DNA from 2 places in the Phormidesmis sp. 146-20 genome. Region 1 is predicted to be linked to the other one. Evidence: riboswitches for the same ligand, from Rfam matches in the RefSeq annotation. Region 1 holds a riboswitch; the other holds the start of a gene.
The links. Region 1 has a riboswitch for cobalamin ahead of ACKFKH_RS23780 (energy-coupling factor ABC transporter permease). Riboswitches for the same ligand answer to the same signal wherever they lie in the genome.
Positions count from the first base shown of each region.

Region 2: it holds a riboswitch for cobalamin, as region 1 does, so the genes downstream of both, cobG (precorrin-3B synthase) here and ACKFKH_RS23780 (energy-coupling factor ABC transporter permease) in region 1, are expected to answer to the same signal.

Region 1 covers NZ_JBJPHT010000038.1:51,057-55,711, reverse strand. Annotated here, with positions in the region: gene ACKFKH_RS23790 (caspase family protein) at 1-51, shown strand, start outside; gene ACKFKH_RS23785 (class I SAM-dependent methyltransferase) at 75-815, shown strand; cobalamin riboswitch at 941-1,100, shown strand; gene ACKFKH_RS23780 (energy-coupling factor ABC transporter permease) at 1,120-1,878, shown strand; gene ACKFKH_RS23775 (energy-coupling factor ABC transporter substrate-binding protein) at 1,881-2,171, shown strand; gene cbiQ (cobalt ECF transporter T component CbiQ) at 2,189-2,989, shown strand; gene ACKFKH_RS23765 (energy-coupling factor ABC transporter ATP-binding protein) at 2,976-3,839, shown strand; gene ACKFKH_RS23760 (hypothetical protein) at 4,204-4,655, opposite strand, start outside.
Region 2 covers NZ_JBJPHT010000025.1:69,948-74,602, reverse strand. Annotated here, with positions in the region: gene cbiD (cobalt-precorrin-5B (C(1))-methyltransferase CbiD) at 1-748, opposite strand, end outside; gene cbiE (precorrin-6y C5,15-methyltransferase (decarboxylating) subunit CbiE) at 829-2,043, opposite strand; adenosylcobalamin-variant (AdoCbl-variant) riboswitch at 2,105-2,195, shown strand; gene cobG (precorrin-3B synthase) at 2,252-3,676, shown strand; gene ACKFKH_RS19310 (precorrin-8X methylmutase) at 3,712-4,341, shown strand; gene ACKFKH_RS19305 (precorrin-2 C(20)-methyltransferase) at 4,338-4,655, shown strand, end outside.

The sequences.
Region 1 (4,655 bases):
CTCGATATCAATGAGTGGGCGACCTTTCGGTTTGTCTATCAAGTTGTTTGACAAGTCGTTTGAGAAAAGTACTCATGTTCATTCAAAAAGTTTTGCGTGTTGTATTGCTGGTTCTATTCACGCTGCATTGTTGGGTCGATGCGCCCAGCGTTGTTTTAGCCGATACATCTGTGTACGAAGAACGATTGCAGCATAGTTCTGATGGCATTGGTAAATTTTATCTCGATCGTGAAATTGCTCAGGTGATGGGCCACGAAGGTGCGGGTTGGTTAGAGCGTCCCCGACGATCGGGCGAAGAACAACCGCAAAAAGTGATCACTGCCCTCGATCTCAAACCGACCGATGTGGTTGCCGACATTGGTGCAGGGACGGGTTATTTTAGCTTTCGGATTGCGCCTCGTCTGTCTCAGGGCAAGGTGTTTGCAGTAGACATTCAGCCCGAAATGATCGAGATTCTCAACGACCTCAAAGCCAAAAAACACATTGCCAACGTCGAGCCTATTTTGAGCAGTGTCACCAATCCCAATCTGCCCGAAAACAGTGTTGATGTGGCGTTGATGGTCGATGCGTACCACGAGTTTGAGTATCCCCAAGAGATGATGGCGGCGATCGTCAAGTCCTTAAAACCCGGAGGAAAAGTGGCGCTTGTTGAATATCGCGGTGAGAATCCTTTAATTTTGATCAAAGCGCTGCACAAAATGACGCAAGCACAAGTCAAAAAAGAAATGGCAGAAGTCGGATTAATCTATCAGGAAACTAGAAACGGTTTACCTCAGCAGCATTTAATGATCTTCGAGAAGCCAAAGTTAGCCTGACTGTCACTGAATAAATTGCTATGAGTCGTTCTTGTAGGCGCGGTTTGAACCGCCAGCCAGACTGTTGCAAAAACCGCAGTGTAACGATCGGGGCAAATTCCTTTCTAATTTGCTTTTGATCCAGTATGCTAAATTCCACGCATCGGTTCTGACGGGGAGCAGCCGTCGGAGGAAACAGGGAAAGTGTAGTGTGATTCTACCGCTGTCCCGCAACTGTAAGAGAGTTTTGATTCATTCATCAATCTACTCTTGAGCCAGAATGCCTGCCGATCGCGCACCACACGTCTTATCTGCGAGGTACAGGATGAAGACACGATATCGAAAATGGGTCAGCCTGGGACTAATGGCTGGCTTAAGTTGCTATCTTTTTCTAGCTTCAGCGAGTCCCGCTTACGCGATGCACATTTCAGAAGGATTTTTGCCTGTATGGTGGGCGATCTTTTGGTGGGCTGTGGCGTTGCCGTTCTTTTTGCTGGGGCTACGATCGCTCACCCGCATCACTCAACAAAACCCCGAACTCAAACTCTTGTTGGCATTGTCAGGCGCATTTACGTTTGTCTTATCAGCGTTGAAAATTCCTTCAGTTACAGGTAGCTGCTCTCACCCGACGGGCACCGGATTGGGCGCAATTTTGTTTGGCCCTTCCGTGATGTCTGTGCTGGGGGGATTGATCTTGCTCTTTCAGGCGTTGTTGCTGGCGCATGGGGGCTTGACAACGCTGGGTGCAAATATGGTGTCGATGGCGATCGTGGGCCCTTACGTGGCCTATTTCACCTACCATCTTGTATTGCGAACTGGGTATCAAAAGGTTGCAATCTTTTTAGCCGCGGCGTTGGCAAATTTGATCACGTATCTGGTAACCGCCGTACAACTTGCATTAGCATTTCCTGCTGTGCAAGGTGGCTTTATTGCGTCATTTCTCAAGTTTGCAGGTATTTTTGCCATTACCCAAGTTCCCCTAGCCGTGACTGAAGGGTTGCTCACGGTACTAGTTTGGAACTGGCTACAGCATTATGGAGAACAAGAACTGCAAACCCTGAAAGCATTGAGAGAACCACAATAATGATGAATAAACGATCGAACTGGCTATTACTCATCGGCGTAGTTGTTTTATCTCTTGGCCCTTTGTTAGTTCTCCAGGGCAGAGAGTTTGGAGCAACCGACGGTCACAATTCAACTGCAATTCAAGAGATTCGACCGGACTACAAACCCTGGTTTCAGCCTGTGATTAAGGACTCTGGCCCCGAAGTGCAAACTTTCTTATTTGCGGCTCAAGCGGCGATCGGGGCAGGCATCACAGGTTACATTCTGGGCTTATACAAAGGTCGATCGCAGCAGCGCAAGGATGATCAATAGCCTGTATTCTGCCAAACATGACCCTGCAAATTGATACGATCGCTTACACCAATCGACTACGCCACTTGCCACCGAGTCAAAAATTGCTGTTTGCGATCGTGCTTTTGTCGATTACCTATTGCACTTCTGCTCCCATACAGAGCCTGATTACTGTTTGGGTGAGCATTTGGATTGTGGCTTATGCTAGAATTTCGGTCTCGATCTATTTGCGGCTGCTTTTCATTCCGATTGGGTTTTGGTTGACTAGTCTGCCTGCATTTGTTGTCAGCAGCGTTGCCTTATCTAATTTATCTTTGGTTCAGTCTGATGCGTGGCAGGGATTCGTTTGGAACGATCATTTTATTTATCTGAGTCATCAAGGAATGCAGCAGGTAAGTGTGTTGGGCATGAGAACGATCGCCTCTACTGCCTGTATTTATTTTGTCATGTTGACCATTCCCTTTACTGAAGTTCTAGACATTCTGCGTCGCGTTGCGTGCCCTGTATTATTAGTTGATCTCTTGATGTTGATGTACAGATTTATCTTTGTGTTGTTACGCACGGCGAATGAGATTTGGATGGCGCAGCGATCGCGCAACGGCTACCATACTCGAAAACTCTGGATCAAAAGTCTGGGACTGCTAGTTGGGCAACTCCTTCGTCGTACCTTAGAAAACTATCGTCAAGGCTCTCTCGCGTTAGAATCCCGTGGCTTTACTGGAGAGTTTCGGGTATGTCACTCGCGGCGTTATTATCCCTCCAAACGTTACAGCTTTGAAGCATTGTTAGGGTGTGTCATTTTAGTCGCGCTCACGGGATGGCACTATGCTTCTATTTGAGCAAGTTGGCTACACCTATCCTGGTAGTGATCAACCCGCCCTTGAGAATCTCACATTACGCATTCCGTCAGGCAAACGCTGTGCCTTAATTGGTCAAAATGGCTGCGGCAAAACCACGCTGTTTCTCTTAGCAAACGGACTCTACAAACCCCAAAAAGGACGAATTCATTGGCAAGGTTCACCGCTTCGCTACGATCGCTTCGAGTTACCCGCAAGGGGTCGCTCCTCTCTGCTCAATCTTCGTCAAAAAGTCGGGCTAGTTTTTCAAGATCCCGAACAGCAGCTAGTGGCCTCTACTGTTGAAGAAGATATCTCGTATGGGTTGTGTAATTTAGGTTTGCCAGATGCAGACGTGATCCAAAAAGTTGGGGATGCGATCGCCGCTTTCAACCTTACTGAACTGGCCGCCCGTCCCGTTCATCACTTAAGTTTGGGGCAAAAAAAGCGCGTTTCTCTCGCCGATGTCATGGTGCTTGAGCCAGAGCTATTGCTGTTAGATGAGCCAACGGCCTACCTCGATCCACGTCAAACCCGCGATCTGATGGCAAAACTACGTCAGATTCACCAAAGGGGAACGACGATCGTCATGGCCACTCACGATTTAGATTTAGCCTACTGTTGGGCCGACTGGATTTTTATCCTCAACAAAGGGCAACTCATTTTAGAAGGAACGCCTCAGCATGTATTTGCTCAACGCGACACTCTCAACCAGCTTCAATTAGAAATTCCTCTAGTATTTAAGGTTTTAGAGCAGGTGACAGAAGCCTTGTCTCAAGAACCTAAATCACTACAAGAGAGAATTGTTGAACCGTTGCGAAACCGCATTTTAGAAGTGCTTCGATATGAATAACGATTCACAAAAATCACTGAAGCACCGCCCTGTTTGGTGGAACTTTCAAACACATTATTAGTATCAACCACCATCCGCAGTCATTGAAAGTTGGATATGGCACTGCGATCGCACCCCATGCAATTGTCGAATTATTGATTTACCGCCCTCTACCCCTAAACTTAGCCAGCTAACGGCAAAACGCAGCGGCGGCAGATAACCTCAAACTCAGCACCATTGGCTTTCGTCCGTCCGCTGCCGTGAAGTGTTAGCCTGCGGAACTATAAAGCGGCTCCTGGTTCAGTGAAGTACAAGCTAGCTTTTGAAAGCCTTATTCAGCAAGGGTTTAGTGGAGGACTAGCGTACCTCACCCGGCAAATAACCGCTATAAATGATTGAGTATGAAATAAAGCCCTGCAAGTATATTTTGACACTTTGCATGTTGAATATTTATTTTGTTTGGACTCTGAAATCTTCTTTGTTCAAAGTTCATCAACTGCATAGGCAACTCCCCAGTAAATCTTGGGTGATGATAGATGACAGGATCACTTTTGCGTCTAGTATCTATTCTCTTAAAAGCAAGCACTCCGGCATATGTTGGACTTTTCCCCTCCTTGCCAGATTCTAGAAAAAGCCCATTTGGCTTAAACTGAATTTTCTCAACGCTATCGTCACCCCCAACAATTGTGAATCCTTCACCGAATAATGCACGGTCGAAGTCGTAAAACGTCACTCCGTAACCTGAACCATGTATTGCTAGTAGTACAGGCAAGGCTTCTGCTCTTACCTGTTTTCGTTTTCGTTTAACGGCTTGTTGTATCCTATCCTTTGCATCTC
Region 2 (4,655 bases), on a different contig from region 1:
CAAGTTTGATCAGCTTACCGTGATAGCCCAATAGTAGAACCGAAGTTGCTTTATGAAGTCCGGCTTCGACTAACAAAGCACCGATCCAGTTACCCGTTTGTACGATCGCTCCCGCATCCAACCCCAAGCGATCGGCTACCTGTAAACCATTACTGCCAATACAAAAAATTAAATCGGAGTGAGATTGCACTTTCTCTCGAAGCGAAACGCGAAATTCTTCTAAATGATCGGCGGCTGAGAATGGTTTTGAGATACCGCTCGTTCCGAGTAGAGATAAACCTTCGAGAATGCCAAATGCTTCATTTGAAGTACGCTGCGCGAGTTGACGACCTTCGGGGAGAATGATGGAAATTGTCAGGGTACGATCGCCCGGAATCAGAGCCAACAGATTCGCATCAAACAACCGTCGCGCATAGCTGTAGATTGCGGGATCTCCTGCGGCCGTTTTGCCCAATCCCTCGCCCGCCTGTAGGATGAGTGGAGGTTGATTGCCCCGTTCTGATAACCTCACCCAGGCCCAAATTGGCGTGTCGCGAGTCAAATCTAAATTGTCGCCCGGATCACTGAGGGTAATCGCGATCGCGCTGACTTCATCCAGTTTGGCGACTTGAGAAATTGGAATTTCAGCCAGGTCGGGCAATAGATCGAGAGAGACGATCGAGGGTGGGTCTGAATTCAATAACTGTAGAAAGGCCGCTTTGGCGGCAGCGACAGCGAAAACGGGAAGGGTGTAACCTGTGCGGGGCATGGGAGATGAGGAGTGAGGAGTGAGGGGTGAGGAGGGAGGAGACGTTGGACTTTAGTCTCTGGTCTTCTGTCTCTGTCTCATCACGGCTTGCGAGCGACCCATTGGGTGATGGGAGAGAGGGATTTCCAGCCGAGGAAACGACCGATCGGGGCGGCTCGTTGAATGGAGATGCGGGTGAATTCGCCGCCGACGCGATCGTGCCATTCAAAAAGCTTTTGTTCGCCTTTGAGGGTGACGACGTTGGCGACGAGACGACCGCCCGATCGCAGGGCTGACCAGCAGGTTTCGATCAGTCCTTCTGTGGTTGCGCCACCGCCGATAAAGATGGCATCGGGTTGAGGAAGGTCGGTGAGAATTTTGGGTGCGGTGCCTTCTAAAATCTGTAAATTTGGCGTTCCTAATGCGTTGGCGTTGTCAGCAATGTAGTGTGTACGGGAGCGTTCGATCGCAATGGCCCGACAGCGGGGGTGACTTCTCATCCATTCGATGGCGATCGAGCCACAGCCAGCCCCAACATCCCATAAAAGCTGGCCAGGTAAGGGGGCGAGGGCTGAAAGGGTGATCGCCCGAACTTCTCGCTTGGTCAATTGTCCGTCGTGGTGGTAAGCGTTATCCGGTAGTCCAGGAATTCGCGCGCGCGGAACGGCTTTAGAATCAGCGACACATTGAATGGCGATCGCGCTCAAGTCGTCTAATTCGGTCTGATTCCAGTCGGAAGCGATGCTTTGAAGGATGCGTTCTCTCGCGCCGCCCAAACGCTCTAAAACGGTGAGAGAACTGTTTCCAAAGCCTTTTTCGGTGAGTAGACGGGCGACGATCGCGGGCGTTTGTTTGCCTTCGCTCAAGACTAGCAGCTTTGCACCGGGATAGAGATACGCATTCAGCAACGCAAGCGGACGACTGCACAGACTCAGCGTTTCAACTTCAGTCAGCGACCATCCCAGACGAGAACAGGCCAGGCTAAAAGTCGATGGAGCAGGAACGATCGTCATTTCTGCCAGAGGAATTTTGCGCGTCAGCATCACCCCAATGCCGTAGCACATCGGATCGCCACTCGCCAAAACACAGATCGCCTGTCCCCGTCGCTGCATGATTTCTTCTACAGAATGATGAATTGGAGTCGCCCAAACAATTTTCTCGCGCCGATCGTCTGGAATCATCGCCAAATGACGATCGCCCCCTACCAAAATTTCTGCATGATCGACGAGAGAACGAGCGATCGCAGACAATCCAGCCAGCCCGTCTTCGCCAATTCCCACCACAGACAGCCACTTTTTCTCCAAGTCCAAACTCATCGCCTTCAATCCGACAAAACGTTAAGGATGCAGGATTCTCGATCCGTTCTCATGCTAAGTTACTGAAGCTTAGGGTTGGGAAAGTTCGGTGAGATTCCGATACTGTGCCGCAACTGTAATGGGCAAGCCCAAGTCAGAATGCCAACTCTAGGAATGTCATCAGGCATGTTGTTTGAGATTCTCTGCGTCGCACGGAGAAGGAGTTTCAGTGATATCGTCCCAATTTACTGCCTGTCCAGGGTTATTTTATGCCACATCGGCCGCAGATGGCGTTTTGTCACGCTTGCGGATTCCAGGCGGCGTTCTCAATGTTGAGCAGTGTGAAGCGATCGCCAATCTCGCAGATCAGTTTGGTGGCGGCTTTGTGGATGTGACCAATCGAGCGAATGTGCAAATCCGTGAGAGCAAGATTTCGCCAGAGGCATTGACGCAGTTACAAACCCTTGGGCTGGCTTCTCCGATTGCCGAAGTGGATGCCCTTCGCAACATTATGAGCAGTCCGACTGCGGGCAGCGATCGACAGGCAACGATCGACGTGCGTCCTTTAGTTTCTGAATGGAATCAAACCATGATTGCTCATCCAGAATTTGCCATTTTATCGGCTAAATTTAGCGTTTGTTTTGACGGTGGTGAAGCGGTTTCGGTGCGCGATCGACCCAACGATATTGCCTTTTCTGCGGTTAAAAATCAGTTTCATCTCGCCCTTAGTTTGGGAGACCGGGGAACCTCACCGCTAGATGTGGGTGTAGCAATTCAACCTGATCAGGTTCTGCCAACTTTACTGGCGCTGACTGAAGTCTATTGCGATCTAACCCCTCTAATTAATCGCCGTAAGCCTCGATTGAGAGACGTTCTACATGAGTTTGGGGTTGAATCTTACCTACAAAAAGTAGAACAGCGCTTGCCGTTTAAGTTTCAGGATTGTGAGGCGAAATTAAAGAAATCTTCCCCTTCCTATCAGCATTTAGGAATTCACGCTCAACGTCAACCAGGACTATTTTATGTCGGACTTGTGCTGCCTCTGGGACGATTAGAAGCAGTTCAATTAAAAGGATTAGCTAACCTATCGAAGCAATTTGGATCAGGTGAACTGCGCTTAACGCCCTGGCAAAATGTGCTGATTCCAGGAATCCGAGAGCAATCGCTTCCCCAACTCCACCGAGGGATAAAAGCGTTGGGACTAGACTGGTCAGAAAGAAGTTTTTGGGGTGCGATCGTCGCCTGTTCGGGTAAGGCTGGCTGCGTGTCTTCGGCGACAGAAACTAAGCAAGATGCGATCGCGTTAGTCGAAGATTTGCAAGGAAAAGTTACACTCGATCGACCGATTAATCTACACTTTAGCGGTTGCGAAAAATCCTGTGCCCAACATACTGAAAGTGACATTACGTTACTAGGAATAGAAACCGACGATAACGCTGCCGTCTATGATATTTACATTCGAGACAACGCTGAAGATCATACAAAATTCGGTCAAATCCTTTACTCAAACATTCCACCTGAACATCTTTCCCCGCTCATTGAGAACATGTTAAAAACCTACCAATTAAAACGCGAAAATTCAGATTCCTTTCGAGAATTCACTCAGCGCTACACCCTTCCGCAGCTTCAACACTTCTTTAACCAACCTCTTTAACCAACTTCCCTCCTCCCTCCTCCTTCCTCCCTTTTATGACCGACTACATCCGAGACGGCAACGAAATTTATCGAAACTCTTTTGCCATGATTCGATCGGAAGCCAATTTAGCCAATTTGCCCCCTGATTTTGAGACGATCGCCGTTCGATTGATCCACGCTTGCGGCATGACCGACTTGGTAGAAGATTTAGCCTACTCTGCCGACGCAGTACAAGCTGGACGATCCGCCCTTCAAGCAGGAGCCTCCATTCTCTGTGATGCCCGCATGGTCGCTGAAGGCGTGACACGACGCAGACTTCCCGCCAACAATTCCATAATTTGCACACTCAACGATCCACAAGTGCCAATGCTGGCGCAAAAAGTCAACAACACGCGCTCGGCGGCCGCTTTAGAACTCTGGCGATCGCAACTGGAAGGCTCAGTCGTGGCGATCGGGAATGCTCCTACTGCACTTTTTCGATTACTAGAGATGTTAGACGAAGGAGTGCCAAAACCCGCCTTGATTCTAGGCTTTCCCGTCGGATTTGTGGGAGCAGCCGAATCAAAAGCAGCCCTGGCGGCCCATAGTCGAGGCGTTCCTTTTATCACCCTTTTGGGACGACGAGGCGGAAGTGCAATGGCAGCCGCAGCCGTGAATGCGTTGGCAATGGAGGAAGAAGTGTGACGAACTCAAAAGGACGGCTTTATGGTATTGGCGTAGGGCCTGGCGATCCAGAATTGCTGACGCTCAAGGCCTATCGCTTGCTGAAATCAGCTTCCGTCGTAGCGTACCAATCCGCAGATAATCACGCCAGTGTTGCTCGATCGATTGTCGCAGGCTATCTCAACGATCGCCAGATCGAAGTACCGTTTCACTTTCCCCGCGCCCTCGACCCCTATGAAGCAAAACCGCTCTATGACCAGGCTGTGAGTCCGATCGCCGATCATTTAGCCGCAGGTCACGATGTTGTTGTTTTGTGTGAAGGCGATCCGCTATTC